Regions from separate parts of the Mesorhizobium sp. M0340 genome, predicted to be linked through region 1. Evidence: predicted binding sites of a transcription regulator. Region 1 holds the regulator's gene; each other region holds the start of a gene.
The links. The regulator LexA, encoded in region 1, represses DNA repair genes until DNA is damaged. The targets are predictions, from matches to a motif close to TGTTCNNNNTGTGTTCNG.
Positions count from the first base shown of each region.

Region 2: NKI79_RS26715 (helicase-related protein) is a predicted target of LexA. The motif match lies at 2,258-2,275, and genes of this name have one in related genera.
Region 3: NKI79_RS10445 (PA0069 family radical SAM protein) is a predicted target of LexA. The motif match lies at 1,495-1,512, and genes of this name have one in related genera.
Region 4: dnaE (DNA polymerase III subunit alpha) is a predicted target of LexA. The motif match lies at 2,088-2,105, and genes of this name have one in related genera.

Region 1 covers NZ_JAMYRR010000006.1:217,184-221,397, forward strand. The annotation lists gene kynU (kynureninase) at 1-908, opposite strand, end outside; gene lexA (transcriptional repressor LexA) at 1,357-2,091, shown strand; gene NKI79_RS11725 (ComEC/Rec2 family competence protein) at 2,085-4,214, opposite strand, start outside.
Region 2 covers NZ_JAMYRR010000024.1:55,381-59,594, reverse strand. The annotation lists gene NKI79_RS26725 (FAD-dependent monooxygenase) at 1-1,025, opposite strand, end outside; gene NKI79_RS26720 (TetR/AcrR family transcriptional regulator) at 1,012-1,743, shown strand; gene NKI79_RS26715 (helicase-related protein) at 2,443-4,214, shown strand, end outside.
Region 3 covers NZ_JAMYRR010000005.1:327,622-331,835, forward strand. The annotation lists gene rnhB (ribonuclease HII) at 1-98, opposite strand, end outside; gene NKI79_RS10445 (PA0069 family radical SAM protein) at 266-1,420, opposite strand; gene NKI79_RS10450 (glycosyltransferase) at 1,572-2,075, shown strand; gene NKI79_RS10455 (phytanoyl-CoA dioxygenase family protein) at 2,266-3,240, shown strand; gene moaB (molybdenum cofactor biosynthesis protein B) at 3,274-3,816, opposite strand; gene NKI79_RS10465 (4-(cytidine 5'-diphospho)-2-C-methyl-D-erythritol kinase) at 3,803-4,214, opposite strand, start outside.
Region 4 covers NZ_JAMYRR010000037.1:32,111-36,324, forward strand. The annotation lists gene dnaE (DNA polymerase III subunit alpha) at 1-1,822, opposite strand, end outside; gene NKI79_RS30605 (acetyl-CoA carboxylase biotin carboxylase subunit) at 2,245-4,214, opposite strand, start outside.

The DNA.
Region 1 (4,214 bases):
GTCATGTCGACATCGTCCCAGATGTCGAGCGCGCCCTTCAGCGTGCGCATCGAAAGGATCGGCTGGGTGCCGCACAGAAACCGGCGGATGCCGGTGCCGGCCGCATAGCCTGGCTCGAAGGCGAAGGGCCGTGCATGGCCCCACCAGCCGGTGAGCGGCTGCTGAATGTCGGCAAGATGCCGCTCAGCCGCATAGATGAAGGCAGGCGCGCCCGGGCCGCCATTCAGATATTTATAGGTGCAGCCAACGGCAAAATCGGCGTTTGCTTTGTCGAGCTCGACTGGCATCGCGCCAGCGGTGTGGCAGAGATCCCAGACGATCATCGCCCCGGCTTCCTGGGCCCTGCGCGTCAGAGCCGGCATGTCGCGCAGTTCGCCCGATTTGTAGTTGACGTGGTTGACCAGCACCACGGCGGTGCGATCGTCGATCAGCTCCTCGATGGTCGGCGCGTCGACCCCCGAGAGGCGCAGCAGCGTATCTTTTCGCGTCGAAACCACACCCTCCGCCATGTAGAGGTCTGTCGGAAAACTATCGCCCTCGGCGACGATGGCCTGCCGCTCCGGTCGCATGGCCATGGCTGCGTGCAACAGCTTGTAGATGTTGACCGACGTCGTGTCGCAGACCACCGTCTGGCCGGCCGCGGCGCCGATCAGGCGCCCGAGCTGGTCGCCAAGTTCAAGCGGCATGTTGAACCAGCCGGCCGTGTTCCATGCGCGGATGAGATCATGCGACCATTCTTCGGTCGCGGCCTTGTACAGTTCATCGAAAGCGGCACGTGAAGCAGCTCCTAGCGAATTGCCGTCGAGATAGATCACTCCTTGCGGCAACACAAAGCGGCGGCGCATCGCGCGCAGCGGATCCGCGGCATCCATCGCCTTTACGGCCACGAGATCGGGAATTCCCGTCATGATTTGCCTGCTCCCCCAAAAAATCCAACGCAACGCCGGACACGCATCAACTGTTCTTCCATTACCGGGTAGCGCGTAGCAAGGCTCCACCGGCGAGAAGCAGCCTGACCAGGCGGTGGAAACCAAGAGTTAACCCGAGGTTGGCGTTTTGAGTTCGTTTCGTTCACGGTGCATTGACCAAACCGCACATTCGATAGGGGTTCACTTCCGTGCCCTTTGCCGACCGACGGCCGATGCCAATGCGCCCTTCCGAGACGCCAGAAGAGCGCAAACGAAAGCAGAATCAAGGCGATGAGGCTCGCGGCGGTGAAAATACGGTACGCCGGTAGGGGACGTCGTTTGTTTCCCGAGCCTTAACGCATTCATTAAACTTTAAACAGTTGCGGAACACAACTGGAACAGATAGTGTCTGTTCTGGGTTTGTTTTCTGATTCTGTTGGGGGTCGCTATGCTGACACGCAAACAACACGAACTGCTTATGTTCATCCACGAAAGGTTGAAGGAAAGCGGTATCCCGCCTTCATTCGACGAGATGAAGGAAGCGCTCGACCTGGCTTCGAAATCCGGAATCCACCGACTGATTACGGCGCTGGAGGAGCGCGGCTTCATTCGCCGTTTGCCCAACCGGGCCCGTGCGCTGGAGGTGCTACGCCTGCCTGACTCGATCGCCCCCGGCCTCAATGCGGCACGCAAGTTCTCGCCGAGTGTCATCCAGGGCAGTCTTGGGCAAGGCGCCCCTCGGCAGGGCAAGCCGACATCGTCGCGCGTCCCTGCAGCCGGCAATGACGACGATGTCGTCGCCGCCGTTTCGATCCCGGTAATGGGCCGCATCGCCGCTGGTGTGCCGATCGATGCTATCCAGCACCAGACGCATTCGATTTCGGTGCCGCCGGATATGATCATGGGCGGCGAGCATTATGCGCTCGAGGTCAAAGGCGATTCGATGATCGAGGCTGGCATTTTCGACGGCGACACGGTGATCATCCGCAACGCCGATACGGCGAGCCCCGGTGAGATCGTGGTGGCCTTGGTCGACGAGGAGGAAGCGACGCTGAAGCGGTTCCGCCGCAAGGGCGCCTCGATCGCCCTGGAGGCCGCCAATCCGGCCTACGAGACGCGCATCTTCGGACCAGACAGGGTCAAGGTGCAGGGCAAGCTCGTTGGGCTGATCCGCCGCTACTGAGTTGCGCCCTTGGTGCCGGCTTTTGGATTGTCGGCCCTGCGGTATGGCGGCAGGCCGCGCGCCGCGCGTGAAAATTTCCGCTGCACGTGCCAGGGCCGGTATGATTTTTCGACGGCGAAGCGGATTTCGGCGCGTGTTGCCGCTTGTGGATCGAAATAGACGGCCGCACTTCCCGCGCGCGCAAGTTGCCGTTTGGTGACGACGAGGACCAGCCGGTCGTAGTAGCAGGGATTATGGGCGGTGGCGTCGTCGATGACGATCAAGCTGGCGAAGGCGCAGGCTGGCCGTGCGGTATCGCGGTCCTTGGCTTGCGCAATGATCGCGCCGGATGGATGCCTGGCGAGGCAGAGACCGTCCGTGCAAATGAACGGCCTGCCCGGCGGTAGGTCGGCCGGATCGGCAATGTCGAATTGCGGATCGTTCTTTCCAGGTGTTTCCGGCGCGACGATAGCCTCTGATGTGAGCGCGCGTTTCCAGTTGTCGATGGTGAACTCATTCGGGCGTGCCCGGTTGACCGCGAGTTCACCGCTGCCGATCGGCAGCGCGACCAGCCGTGCGTCCTCCGAGATCAATACGTCGGGTACGCGCGTCTGCGTTGTCGTTAGCAAGCCGGCGAGCGCAAAAGGAATTGCCGCGAGCCGCAACCAGGTCGTCGCCATGTTGGCAATGACGAGGGCGATCGTCACCAAAAGGACAGATCTCAGCGAAATCAGTCCGACCGCATCGATCGGCGAGCGCTCGGAGATCCACCCGGACAGGGCGATCATCGCCGTCAGCCCCTTGCCCATCACGTAGAGGAAAGGCCCATCCGCGCCGAACGGCATCGCCAGCGCGCTGAGCACGGCGAAGGGCATGACGACCAGTGAGACGATAGGCATGATGGCCAGATTGGCGAACAGGCTGAGCGGCGCTACGCGCTGGAAATGCCATATGGCGAAAAGCGCCGTGGCGCTCCCTGCAATGATCGAGGTCATCGCCAGGCCGCCCATGCCCAGCAGGACCTTTCGAGTGGCCAAGCGTAGCGGCGATCGCCGGGGCGGCGGCGTGGTGGCCCTGCCGGTGCGGTAATCGGACCAGCCGGCATAGGCGCCGACAAGGGCCGCCGTCGCGGCGAAGGACATCTGGAAGCTCGGACCGACCACCTCGTGCGGCGACACTACGATGACCGCGATGGCCGAGATCGCCAGATTGCGCATGGTGAGCGCGGCCCGGTCGAACAGCACGGCGATGAGCATCACCGCCAGCATGATGAAGCTGCGTTCGGCCGCCACCACAACGCCGGAAAAGACGAGGTACGCCGCAATCGAAAAAAGCGCGGCGGCTGCGGCATATTTCTTGACCGGCCGTCGCGATGAGAAGTCTGGAAACAGCGCAAAGGCGCCGCGCAGCAGCGCCATGATGGTGCCGGCGACCAACGCCATATGCAGCCCCGAGATGGAGATGATGTGGTAGATGCCTGTACGCCGCATCGCTTCGTTGATCTCCTCGGGAATGCCGGCGCGCACGCCAACGATCAGCGCAGCAGCAATCTCGCCCTCGGCGCCGCCGATGCGGCTGCGGATATGGTCGGCGATGGATTCGCGCGCGTCTTCGATCGCGGAAGAAAGCCGCGCGGCAAGCGGCATGCTGCCCGAAGCCACGACTTTCGGATTGCCGAGAAAGAAGCCGCTGCCGCCGATGCCCGCGAAATAGCTGTCGAAGGAGAAATCATAGCTGTCGGGCCGCACCGGGCCGGTCGGCGGCAGCAACCGCACATAGCCGGCGATCTCGGAACCAGCGGCCAGCTCAGCCGGTATCTTCATCGCCGAAATGCGGACCCGTTCCGGCATGTAGCGCAGCGTCGGCCTGGCGGTTGAGATCACATCGATCGTCAGCCTGATGCGGCCGCTCGCCATGGGCTCGTACGATACGACACGACCCGTCAGCCGCGTCGAGATTTCGGAACCGAGCATCTGCGTCCCGACACGCCAGGTCTCGAACTTGGCGGCAAGCACGCCAAGCGCGCAGAGCAGCGCCACCATGAAGCACAGGCGGGTTCTGGGCCATGACCGCGACATGACGGCACAAAGTGCCGCGAGGAGCACGATTGCGATCGGCTGCGGAAAGGCTGGCTCCACCGACAG
Region 2 (4,214 bases), on a different contig from region 1:
CGAACGAACCGCTTCACCGGACTGCGGGTAAGTGCCATGCCGGTCATCATGCCAGCCAGGTCAAGCACCTCTTGGGCTGCCGGGCGTCGCAGCGTTTCATAGAGTTCGAGCTCCGCTTCGGGGCGCACGCCGTTCACCACGTCGCCAAGCAATTGGCCAAGCACGACCGCGTCGACGATGCCGGTATTCATGCCTTGCCCTCCCGCCGGACTGTGCACGTGCGCGGCATCGCCCATCAGGAACAACCGGCCCTTGCGGTATGACCGGACCAAGCGGTGATGCACGCGAAACCGCGAGCTCCACGACAGGTCGAGCACGCGGGTTCTTTCTTTGGTCGGCCCACGGCTGTCGAGCAGCACCTGTATGTCTGCGACTGCGGGTTTTTCCGGTGCATCGTCCATTGTCGCGACGACGCGGTACGATCCGTCTGGGAGCGGCGCCACCACCACCAGTCCGGCTGGCGCAAAGAACAGCGACACTTCGGTTGGCCCAACCGGCCAGTCGAGACGAACGTCGGCGAGAACGAACGACGCCTCATAGGCCGCGCCGTCGAACTCTATGCTGGCCGAGTTGCGCACTAGGCTGTGCATGCCGTCGCCGCCAACGACGTAACGTGTCGATATGATCTTCTCGCGGCCGTTTTCGACCACCGTCACGCGCGCACCGTCAGTGTCCTGAACCACCGCTTTGGCCTCGACCATGCGGTGGATCACGCCGCCCAGGGCCGTAATCCGCTCGGCAAACACCTGCTCGGTGAGATTCTGAGGCAGCATCATCAGATATGGATGCCTCGACGGAAGCTTTCCGAAATCGAGCTTGAGCAGTGCCCGGCTGCGATCTCGGATGGCGAAATTCTGCAGCTTCAGGGCAAGTTCGCTCAGCCGCTGCCTGACGCCCAGCGGCTCCAACGCTTCCAGCGTCTGAGCGTGGATGACGCCGGCCCGCGAGGTTTGAAGGCCCTCCCCAAGCCTGTCGATCAGAACATGGTCGATCCCGGCCTGGTGCAGCACGATGGACAGCGCCAAGCCGGTCGGGCCTGCGCCAATAATCAGGACTTCCGTTTTATCTGGCAACATTTTCTCTCTCCATTTATCAACACATGTTGACTTTCTAGCCGAAGCCATTGCATTTGTCAACAGCCGTTGGCATATGGATTTCATGAGCGAGAATCAGCAGAAGAAAACCAGCAAGTCGGACCGCACCCGCGCCCAGATCCTCGAAGCCGCGAGGCTGCTGTTCGCCAAGCACGGCTATGACGGCGCCTCCATCCGCAACGTCGCCGCCCATGCCTCGATCGATCCGGCCATGGTGATCCGCTATTTCCGCAGCAAGGACGAGCTATTCGCCAGAGCGGCGGTCGTCGACCTGAAATTGCCGGCACTGCGCGTGATCGATCGAACCGCCATCGGCAAGACACTGATCAGGCGATTTCTCGAAATCTGGGAAGATCCGGCCAACGGTACCGGCATGGCAATTCTGCTGCGGTCGGCGACGTCGAACGAATTCGCCGCCGAAAAGTTGCGCGATGTATTTGCCAACCAGGTAAGGACACTGGTTGCGGCGGTCGCTGATCCCGCCGATGCGGGCCGGCGGGCCGGGCTCATTTCCAGCCAGCTGCTGGGTTTGGCGATGTGCCGTTACCTGCTGCGCCTACCACCGGTCGTCGCCCTGTCTCACGACGAAATCATCCAGACCGTCGGCCCTACATTGCAGCGCTATGCCGTCGGAGAGGATGTGCCTTGAACAAGCCGTTCAGCGTGGGGCCGAGTCTGAGCCTCATGCGGCAAGTGCGCCGACCGATGGCCATGACGGCGGTGTGTGCCGAACCAGCACGCAAAGGTTAATGGCCGCTGCGCAGCCTGTGCAAAAACCGCCCGGCAGCCTGTGGATTCTCGGTGGAAAAGATGTTCACAACACAACATGTTGCGGTGAACAAACCAAGAAACTTCGGCTATCTCTGATTCGTCGCCGATTCGTTCCGGCTTTGAGCGGAACGTTAACGACGACAGCTGAAAACACCTCAGAATGATTAAAGCGCGTTAGGAAACATCAATAATTTCATAATGTTGTGCGAAGCAGATTGGCCAGCCACGACCATTCACCGGCAAAGGTTAACCGTGGTGCTCGCCTGGATGCCGCCTGCATGAATCGGGCCAGTTTCCGTGATTCAGCATGTGGTGAGGTACGCCGGCAGAAAACCCAGATGTAGCCGTGAACAAACCCTGAATCAGCGCGAGTCAGTGATTCGTCGCTGATTCGTTCCAGACTCGTTCCAACTGTTAATCGGAAACAGATTTTCTGGCTTTGAAGCGACCAATCGGCCTGCCCTCGGCACATTCCGCTTTCGCTTCGCGCCCGAAATCCCTATGTGTCGCCTGTCATACGCGGCCAATATGGGCGCGCTCCCGACAATGCGAGGCGGAGAGCCTTATTTCCAGGCCGATGAACATCCATCCGAAACACACTGAACCGCTGATCCTGACCGGCCGAGACGTGACGGCCGTGCTCGGCCCGACCAACACCGGCAAGACCCATCTCGCTATCGAACGCATGGTGGCGCATGAAAGCGGCGTCATCGGCCTGCCGCTCAGGCTGCTTGCCCGCGAGGTCTATGCGCGCGTCTGCGAGAAGGTCGGCGCCCATAAGGTTGCGCTCATCACCGGCGAGGAAAAGATCCAGCCGGCTGGCGCGAAATACTCGGTCTGCACCGTGGAAGCGATGCCGCGCGAGACCGACGCCGCCTTCGTTGCCATCGACGAGGTCCAGCTCGCCGGCGATCTCGAACGCGGCCACATCTTTACCGATCGCATCCTGCATCTGCGCGGCCGCCAGGAGACGCTGCTGCTTGGCGCGGCCACCATGCACGGCATCCTGCAGCGCCTGCTGCGGGGCGTGTCGGTGGTGACCCGGCCACGGCTATCGCATCTTGCTTATGCCGGCTCGAAGAAGCTGACCCGCCTGCCACGGCGCACCGCGATCGTCGCCTTCTCGGCCGACGAGGTCTATGCCATTGCCGAGCTGATCCGCCGCCAGCAAGGCGGTGCCGCCGTCGTGCTCGGCGCACTCAGCCCGCGCACCCGCAACGCCCAGGTGGCGCTGTTCCAGTCGGGCGACGTCGACTACCTCGTCGCAACCGACGCCATCGGCATGGGCCTCAACCTCGACCTCGACCACGTCGCCTTCGCCCAGAACCGCAAATTCGACGGCTACCAGTACCGCAACCTGACGGCGGCCGAACTCGGCCAGATTGCCGGCCGCGCCGGCCGGCACCTGCGCGACGGCACCTTTGGCGTCACCGGCCAGGTCGATCCGCTGGATGAGGAACTGATCCAGAAAATCGAGGCGCATGATTTCGACCCGGTGAAAGTGCTGCAGTGGCGCACCGCGCATTTCGATTTCGCCAACCTCGATGCGCTGAAACGCTCGATCGAGACCAACGCCCCGGTCGAAGGCCTGACGCGCGCACTGCCGGCCGTGGACGCGCAGGCGCTCGAGCATCTGTCGCGCGACGAGGACGTCCGGGCACTCACCACCGATGCCAGACGCGTGGCGCTGCTGTGGGAAGCCTGCGCGCTGCCCGACTACAGGAAGATCGCGCCGGCCCAGCACGCCGACTTGATCGCCTCCATCTACATGGACCTTGCCAGGCATGGCCATGTCGACGAGAACTACATGGCCGAGCAGGTGCGCCGTGCCGACACCACCGAAGGCGACATCGACACGCTGTCGCACAGGATTGCCCAGATCCGCACATGGACCTTCGTTTCCAACCGGCCCGGCTGGCTGGCCGATCGGGCACACTGGCAGGAAAAGACGCGCGAAATCGAAGACAGATTGTCGGATGCGCTGCATGAGCGGTTGACGAAACGTTTTGTAGACCGCAGGACTTCCGTCCTCATGCGGCGCCTTAGAGAAAACACGATGCCTGAAGCCGAAATCAGCCCAACCGGAACCGTCCTCGTCGAAGGCCATCATGTCGGCGAGCTGCAGGGTTTCCGCTTTACCGCCGACCAGAGCGCCGGCGGCGAGGACGCCAAGGCGGTGCGGGCGGCGGCGCAGAAGGCGCTTGCCGCCGAGTTCGAGGCGCGGGCCGAGCGCTTCGGCGCCTCTGCCAATGGCGACATCGCCCTGGGTTCGGATGGCACGCTGCGCTGGATCGGCGCGCCGATCGGCACGCTGGTCGCCGGCGAAGACGCTTTGAAGCCGCGTCTTGT
Region 3 (4,214 bases), on a different contig from region 1:
GGCCAAAGGCCTTCGGCCATCGCTCTCGTCTCGAACGAGAAGTCGGGTTTCTCGACGATTTCGAAGAGAAGCGGAGAATCGGAACGCGGGCGAGCCATGGTGCGGCGAGGTTCGCATCGGCTCCGATTCTCCGCAAGTCCCCTCCGGGTCGGGCGGGGCACCGGACCAGGAGGGGGCTACCGTCTGCAAGCCCGGGGACAGGACAGGCCGGACGGGATTTTCGCCTGCTGCGGCCGCTTCAAAGCGGCTGGCGCGAGACGCTTTGTCACAGCAGCATCAGCTGCTCGGTTGCCTTGGCAGCGGGGACGAACTGGTCGGTCCTGAGCGAGCGCCGTTCGGCATTGAGGCCGAGCCGTTTGGCGGCGATCTCGAAACGCCGGCCAATCTGCCAGGCATAGGGGCCGGAGCCTTTCATGCGCTTGCCCCATTCCGAATCGTAGTCCTTGCCGTCGCGCATCGAACGGATCAGCGACATGACGTGGCGATAGCGGTCGGGATAGTGGCGCAGCAGCCAGTCCTTGAAGATCGGCGCGACCTCCAGCGGCAGGCGCAGCAGCACATAGCCGGCTTCACGCGCGCCCGCTGCCTGCGCCGAATCGAGGATGCGCTCCATTTCCGGGTCGGTCAGTCCGGGGATGATCGGCGCGACCATCACCGAGGCCGGAATGCCGGCGTCCGAAAGCTGTCTGATCGCCTCCAGCCGCTTGGTCGGCGTCGACGCGCGCGGCTCCATCGTTCTGGCCAGCATCCTGTCCAATGTCGTCACCGACAGCGCCACCTTGGCCAACCCGCGCTCGGCCATGCGCGACAGAATGTCGATATCGCGGGTCACCAGTGCCGATTTGGTGACGATGCCGACCGGATGGCCGCGCGCCTCCAGCACTTCGAGGATCTCACGCATGATCCGGTATTGCTTCTCTATCGGCTGATAGGGATCGGTGTTGGTGCCTATGGCGATGGTGCGCGGCTGGTAGTTATCCCTGGACAATTCCTTGTCGAGCAACCGCGCCGCATCCGGCTTGGCAAACAGCTTCGATTCGAAATCCAGCCCCGGCGACAGGCCCATGAAGCTGTGCGTCGGCCGCGCGAAACAATAGACGCAGCCATGTTCGCAGCCGCGATAGGGATTGATCGAGCGGTCGAAGGAGATATCGGGCGATTCGTTGCGGGTGATGATGGTGCGCGGCTTCTCGACCTGTACCTCGGTCTTGAAGGGCGGCAGCTCCTCCAGCGAATTCCAGCCGTCATCGAACACATGCCGGCTGACCGGCTCGAAACGGCCGGACGGATTGATGCCCGCCGACCGGCCGCGATTGCGGTCCGGACGGACGCGCATGCCGCTCTGCTCGATCATCGCATTCGCCATCTCGGCCCTGCCAGCGCCGAAGGCGGCAATGTCGGCACGCACGATCTGTTCCATTTTGGCCCTTTCCCAGGGACTGTCCGCCCGCTGTCGAATCGCTCTGCTCATGAATGTATTCCTATCGCGTCGACTAGAACAAAGCAAGAACTTTCTCGCGGCGTGCCGCAAAAACTGGCGCTGCCCACCGCTTTCCGCTATTCGGCTAAATATGCTCAGCGTCCTGATCGAAACCCTGAATGACGAGGAGGGCCTGGCCCGCACGCTCGCCTCGCTGATCGGCGGCGCGGTCGAAGGCGTGGTGCGCGACGTTCTCGTCTGCGACACCGGCTCGACCGATCAGACGCACCGCGTCGCCGAACATGCCGGCTGCCACTATGTCAGTGGCGGCATCGCTGCGGGCATCAGGCAGGCCAAGGGCGACTGGCTGCTCTTGCTGGAACCGGGCGCGCGGCTGGGGGAGGGCTGGATCGACGAGGTCGTCGCCCATACCGCCAGACAAACCATGGCGGCGCGATTTTCGCGGGCACGCGGCAGCCGCGCGCCCTTCCTGTCACGCGTCTTTGCCGGAAATCGCGCTCTCGCCGAAGGCTTGGTGATCAGCAAGCGTCAGGCCGCCGCGCTGTCTAAGAGCGCCCGCAGCGCCGAAGCGATCGCCCGCGGCCTGGCGACAAGAAGGCTCCACGCCCAGATCTGGGTGGCGCCGCGGAAGTGACGGCTTACCATCCCGGGCCGAGGGAATGCCGCCTAAGCAAATTTTCTGGCGGGTCGTCGCTTATTGTGCATTGCACAAAATCTGGCCGGGGGTTACCATTCCCTGCGAAACGGGCGAATGGGTTTGGGGTGTGCCGGAGCGGCGGCGACGACTATCGTCGATGCTGTTCCCTCGACATTTGAGGACCCCGATGACCCTTTCAAGCCCCGACAAGTCCGGCGCTGCAAGCCTCGAGGCGATCGCACGCAACGGCGGTACGCTGCGCCGCATCGCCGCCCGCATCCCGACCTATCTTTCCGACCTTCGGGAGAATCCGGCATGGCTGCCGATGTTCATGCTGGCCCGCACCATGCCGGCGCGGCGCCTGCACTGGCGCGGTGCAAAGCCCGTTCCGCCGGCGCGCAATGTCGGTGAAACGATGTTCGCCGGCGTCGATCGCGATGCCGTCGTCGGCGCGCTGCGCACGGAAGGGCTCTATTCGGGCCTGATGCTGCCGGCCGCCATCCATGAGGAGATCGCCCGCTTCGCCGAGCGCACGCCATGCTTCGGCAATTTCGACCGCCGGCTGGAATTCCTGCCCGAAAAACACGCCGATGCCGAAAAGCATTTCGGCCGCCCGCTGCTCAGCGGTCACTATTTCGAACGGGTCCTCGACTGCAACGCTGCGGTCGCCGTGCAGCGCGATCCGCTGCTTCTCGATATCGCAGCGCACTATCTCGGCAGCCAGGCCAAGCTGATCACCACCCGCGTTTGGTGGAGCTTTCCGACCGGTGGCGTCTCGGACGCCGACAAGAACATGGCCTCGCTCGGCAAATACCATTTCGACCTCGACGACTGGCGCATGTTGAAGTTTTTCTTCTACCTGGTGCCGGTCGACAACGACACCGGGCCGCATGTCTATGTCCGCGGCTCCCACAACCGGCGCATCCTGAAGCACCAGCTGACGCTGCTGGTAGGGCATTCGGCGGAAGAGGTGCTGGGCGTGTACGGCGAGCAGAGCCCGGTAACGCTGACCGGGCAGGCCGGCCTCGGCTTTGTCGAGGACCCGTTCGGCTTCCATATGGGCACCGTGCCGACGCGCACCCCGCGGCTGATGATGGAGGTCGGCTTCGGCGTGTCGCCGCCCTCGCGCCGCCGTTTTCACGGCGAGCCGGTCATTCGCTAAACCGAGGTCGCTCGGCTGACACCTTGGCCCGCCTCAGCCGCGCCGCAAATGCTCGTCCAGCCGCGGCATGATCTCGACGAAGTTGCAGGGCATGTGCCGATAGTCGAGCTGCGGCTTCAAGATACCGTCCCAGGCGTCCTTGCAGGCGCCGGGCGAGCCCGGCAGCACGAAGACGAAGGTGGCGTTGACGACGCCGCCGGTTGCCCGGCTCTGGATCGTCGAGGTGCCGATCTTGTCGTAGGAGATGCGGTGGAACACTTCGGAAAAGCCGTCCATGCGCTTTTCGAAGATCGGCTCCAGCGCTTCCGGCGTCACGTCGCGGCCGGTGAAGCCGGTGCCGCCGGTGGTGATGACGACATCAATCGCTTCGTCCCTTGACCAACCCAGGACCTTGTCGCGGATCTTGTCGCGGTCGTCGGTGACGATGTCGCGGGCGGCGAGGATGTGGCCGGCCTCGGCAATACGGTCGGCCAGCGTCTGCCCGGATTTGTCGTCGGCGAGGCTGCGCGTATCGGAAACGGTCAGTACCGCGATGCGCACGGGAACAAAGGGGCGGCTCACGTCAATCCTGGCCATAGGCATCAGCCTCCGATGTCACGCTTCGCGTCGCCGCGACAAACCAGTCGGGATGGCGGCCGCGGATATCGACGGCCGCGCGCTTGGCCACGTTGCCGGTCTCGAACAGCCCGAAGCAGGTGGCGCCGGAACCCGACATCCTTGCAAAACCGGCTCCGGCCTTGTTAAGCACGGAAAGCGCCTTGCCGATGACGGGCTGGATTGCACGCGCCGCAGGTTCGAGATCGTTGCGGGTGATCTCCAGCCAGTTGCGGATACTGTGGAAGTCGAGGCTGTGCGGCAGCGGCGGCAGCCCGGCATTGTCGCGGCGGCCAAGCGCCTCGAACACGTCGGCCGTCGAGACGGCAGTGCCGGGATTGACGAGCACCAGACCCAGCGCCGGGAAACCCGGCACGAGC
Region 4 (4,214 bases), on a different contig from region 1:
CCGCCCTGTCCAGCACCGTCAGCGTCTTCAGGCCAAGGAAGTCGAACTTCACCAGCCCGGCCTGCTCGACATATTTCATGTTGAACTGGGTGACCGGCATGTCCGAGCGCGGATCGCGGTACATCGGCACCAGTTCCGACAGCGGCCGGTCGCCGATGACGATGCCGGCGGCATGAGTCGAGGCGTGACGGTACAGACCTTCCAGCTTCTGCGCCGTGTCGAGCAGCGTCTGTACGATCGGCTCGCGCTCGGCCTCCTCGGCAAAGCGCGGCTCGTTGGCGATGGCGTCGGCGAGCTTGACCGGATTGGCCGGGTTCGACGGCACCATCTTGCTCAGCTTGTCGACCTGCCCGTAGGGCATCTGCAGCACGCGGCCGACGTCGCGCAGCACGGCGCGCGCCTGCAGGGTACCGAAGGTGATGATCTGGCCGACCTGGTCGCGGCCGTATCTCTGCTGGACGTAGCGGATGACCTCCTCGCGCCGGTCCTGGCAGAAGTCGATGTCGAAGTCGGGCATCGACACGCGATCGGGATTGAGGAAGCGCTCGAACAGCAGCGAAAAACGCAGCGGATCGATGTCGGTGATGGTCGTCGAATACGCGACCAGCGAGCCGGCGCCTGATCCGCGGCCCGGGCCAACCGGAATGCCTTGCGCCTTGGCCCATTTGATGAAGTCGGCAACGATCAGGAAATAGCCGGGATATTTCATCTTCTCGATGACCCCGAGCTCGAAATCCAGCCTCTCGCGATATTGCTCGACTGTATAGCCGGGCGTCGGCCCGTGCGCCGCCAGCCGCGCCTCCAGTCCTTCATGCGCCTGCCTGGCAAGCTCCTGCGCCTCCGCCTTGACCGCCGCATCGGCGTCGGCGACATCGCGGCCGGCAAAGCGCGGCAGGATCGGGTTTCGTGTCTTCGGATAGTAGGAGCAGCGCAGTGCGATCTCGACGGTGTTGTCGATCGCTTCCGGCAGGTCGGCGAACAGCCTCGCCATGTCGGCCTGGCTTCTCAGGAAATTGTCGGGCGACAGGCGGCGGCGATTATCGGCCGCAACCACGGAGCCTTCGGCGATGGCGATCAGGGCGTCATGCGCCTCATAGTCTTCACGAGAGAAGAAAAACGCTTCGTTGGTGGCAACCAGCGGCAGATCGTGGCGGTAGGCGAGATCGACCGACGACTGCTCGATCGCGCGGTCGTAGCCGGAGACCCGTTCCAGTTCGACATAGAGCCGGTCGCCGAACAGGCCCTTGAGCGCCAGCAGCCGGGTCTCGGCGAGTTCACGGCGGTCCTCTTTCAAGGCATTGCCGATCGGACCGCGCGGCCCGCCGGTAAGGCAGATCAGACCGTCGGAATGGCCCTGCAGCATCTCGCTCGTCAGATGCACCGCCTCGCCGGGCGGTGTCTCGAGGTAGACGCGGCTGACCAGCCTGACCAGATTGCCGTAGCCGGCCTCGGTGGCGGCGATCAGGACCACCGGCCGCATCTCCGGCCCCTGCCGCCTGCGGTCGCGCTGGCTGTCGTTCGCCTCACCGGAAAAGGCGATGTCGATCTGGCAGCCGATGATCGGCTGGATGCCGTCCTTCACGGCCTTTTGCGCGAATTCCAGCGCACCGAACAGATTGTTGGTGTCGGTGACGGCGATTGCCGGGCATTCGTCCTGCACCGCATGGCCGATGATCTTCCCGAGCTGCAAGGCACCTTCGAGCAGCGAATAGGCCGAGTGCACGCGCAGATGAATGAACCGACGCGCCGTCGCCTCCGCCCGCGACGCCTTTGCATAGGCCACTCGCAGCAAGGGGTCGCGTGGAAGTCTCTCATCCGTCATGGTTTTTTCGCGCCGCCTCACAGGGACTCAGTCGATCAAGATGTATTGTCCGGCACCGGGTAACACGAGTCCAGCAGAAGCGATTGGAGCTTTGAACGTTTAGAGCAACCGCCGAAGCTGCCGATCTCCCCCTCGTGGGCGAGATGTCCGGCAGGACAGAGAGGGGCGCCGTCCCGCCAACCTCAGGCCGGAAACACAAAACCCGCCACAGCGGGCGGGTCGTTGGAGCCATTTAGCACCATATCCAAATTAGTAGCATAGCTGCCGGCACAAAGCAAGAACAAAATACGTTGTGAGGGCAAAAAAAGCGAATTCCGCGCGCCCCTCGCCTTGTCCTTCCTCAAGCGAGCGTGCTCAACCAATTGCAGGGTCGCGTTCCTTCGCTCCCCCTCCGTCCCGCCAACCTCAAGCAGATTACAGCCTCACGCGAATTCCATGATTACCGCGTCGACGGCAAGGCTGTCGCCGGGCTTGGCGTTGAGCTTCGAGACGATGAGGTCGCGCTCGGCGCGCAGCACGTTCTCCATCTTCATCGCTTCGACCACGGCAAGCGTCTCGCCGGCCTTGACCTCCTGCCCCTCGGCAACGGCGATCGACACGACGAGGCCAGGCATCGGGCAAAGCAGCATCTTCGAGGTATCCGGCGCCACTTTTTCCGGCATCAGCCTTTCGAGTTCGGCGGTGCGCGGCAGCATGGCGCGGGCTGTCACCGAGATGCCTTTCCAGGCGATGCGGAACCCGTTCAGCACCGGCCTGACCTGCGCCGCGACCTTGCGGCCGCCGACCGTGCCGCGCCAGATGAGATCGCCCGGCCGCCAGTCGGAGTTCACGGTCAGTGCCTTGCCGTCGATTGTGAGGTCGAGCTCCATCGGAATGGAAATCATCCCTTCGACGATGGCGACCGAAAGATAGTCCGGGCCGATCTTCACCACCCAATCGCGTTTCAAGGCGCCGGAATGCGGCGCCAGCCGCCCGCCCAGCCGGTCGAGCCGGTCGCGGCGCAGCAGTTCCACCGCGGTGGCAATCGCGGCCAGCACCGCTTTCTCCTCGGCGTCTGGCACAATCGGCGCGAAGCCGTCGGGATACTCCTCGGCGATGAACCCGGTCGATATCTGACCTTCCCGCCAGCGCGGATGCTGCATCAGCGCCGCCAGGAACGGTATGTTGTGCTCGATGCCGTCGACGACGAAACTGTCCAGCGCCTCCGACATCGCGTCTATCGCCGCCAGCCGTGTCGGCGCCCAGGTGCACAGCTTGGCGACCATCGGGTCATAGAACATCGAGATTTCCGAGCCTTCGGTGACGCCGGTATCGTTGCGGATAACGATGTCGCCGAACTTTCCTTCCTCGGGCGGCCGATACTTGGTCAGCCTGCCGATCGACGGCAGAAAGTTGCGATACGGATCTTCGGCATAGAGGCGGCTTTCCACCGCCCAGCCGTTCAGCTTGACGTCGCTCTGCTTGATGGCGAGCTTTTCGCCGGCCGCCACGCGGATCATCTGCTCGACCAGGTCGATGCCGGTGACGAGTTCCGTCACCGGATGCTCGACCTGCAGCCGCGTGTTCATTTCCAGGAAATAGAAGTTCTTGTCGCTGTCGACGATGAACTCGACCGTGCCGGCGCTCTGGTAGTCGACGGCCTTGGCCAGCGCCACGGACTGCTCGCCCATGGCTTTGCGGGTCTTGGCATCGAGGAACGGCGACGGCGCCTCCTCTACGATCTTTTGGTTGCGGCGCTGGATCGAGCATTCGCGCTCGCCGAGATAGAGCGTGCTGCCATGCGCGTCGGCGAGCACCTGGATTTCGATATGGCGCGGATCGACGATGAATTTTTCGATGAAGACGCGGTCATCGCCGAACGAGCTTTTGGCCTCCGACCGCGCCCGGTCGAAGCCGTCGCGCACCTCTGCCTTGCTCCAGGCGATGCGCATGCCCTTGCCGCCGCCGCCGGCCGAGGCCTTGATCATCACGGGATAGCCGATTTCGCCGGCTATTCTTTCGGCATGGGCGGCGTTTTCGACGACGCCGAGCCAGCCGGGCACCGTCGACACCTTGGTCGCATTGGCGAACTTCTTCGATTCGATCTTGTCGCCCATCGCCTTGATGGCCTTGGGCTTCGGGCCAATGAAGACGATGCCTTCCTGCTCCAACGTTTCGCAGAAGGATGCCCGCTCGGACAGGAAACCGTAGCCGGGATGCACGGCCTCTGCTCCTGTGGCCTTGCAGGCGGCGATGATCTTTTCCGCGACCAGATAACTTTGCGCGGCCGGCGAAGGCCCGATATGCACCGCCTCGTCGGCCATTTCGACATGCACGGCGTCGCGGTCGGCATCGGAATAGACCGCGACGGTGACGATGCCCATTTTGCGCGCCGTCTTGATCACGCGGCAGG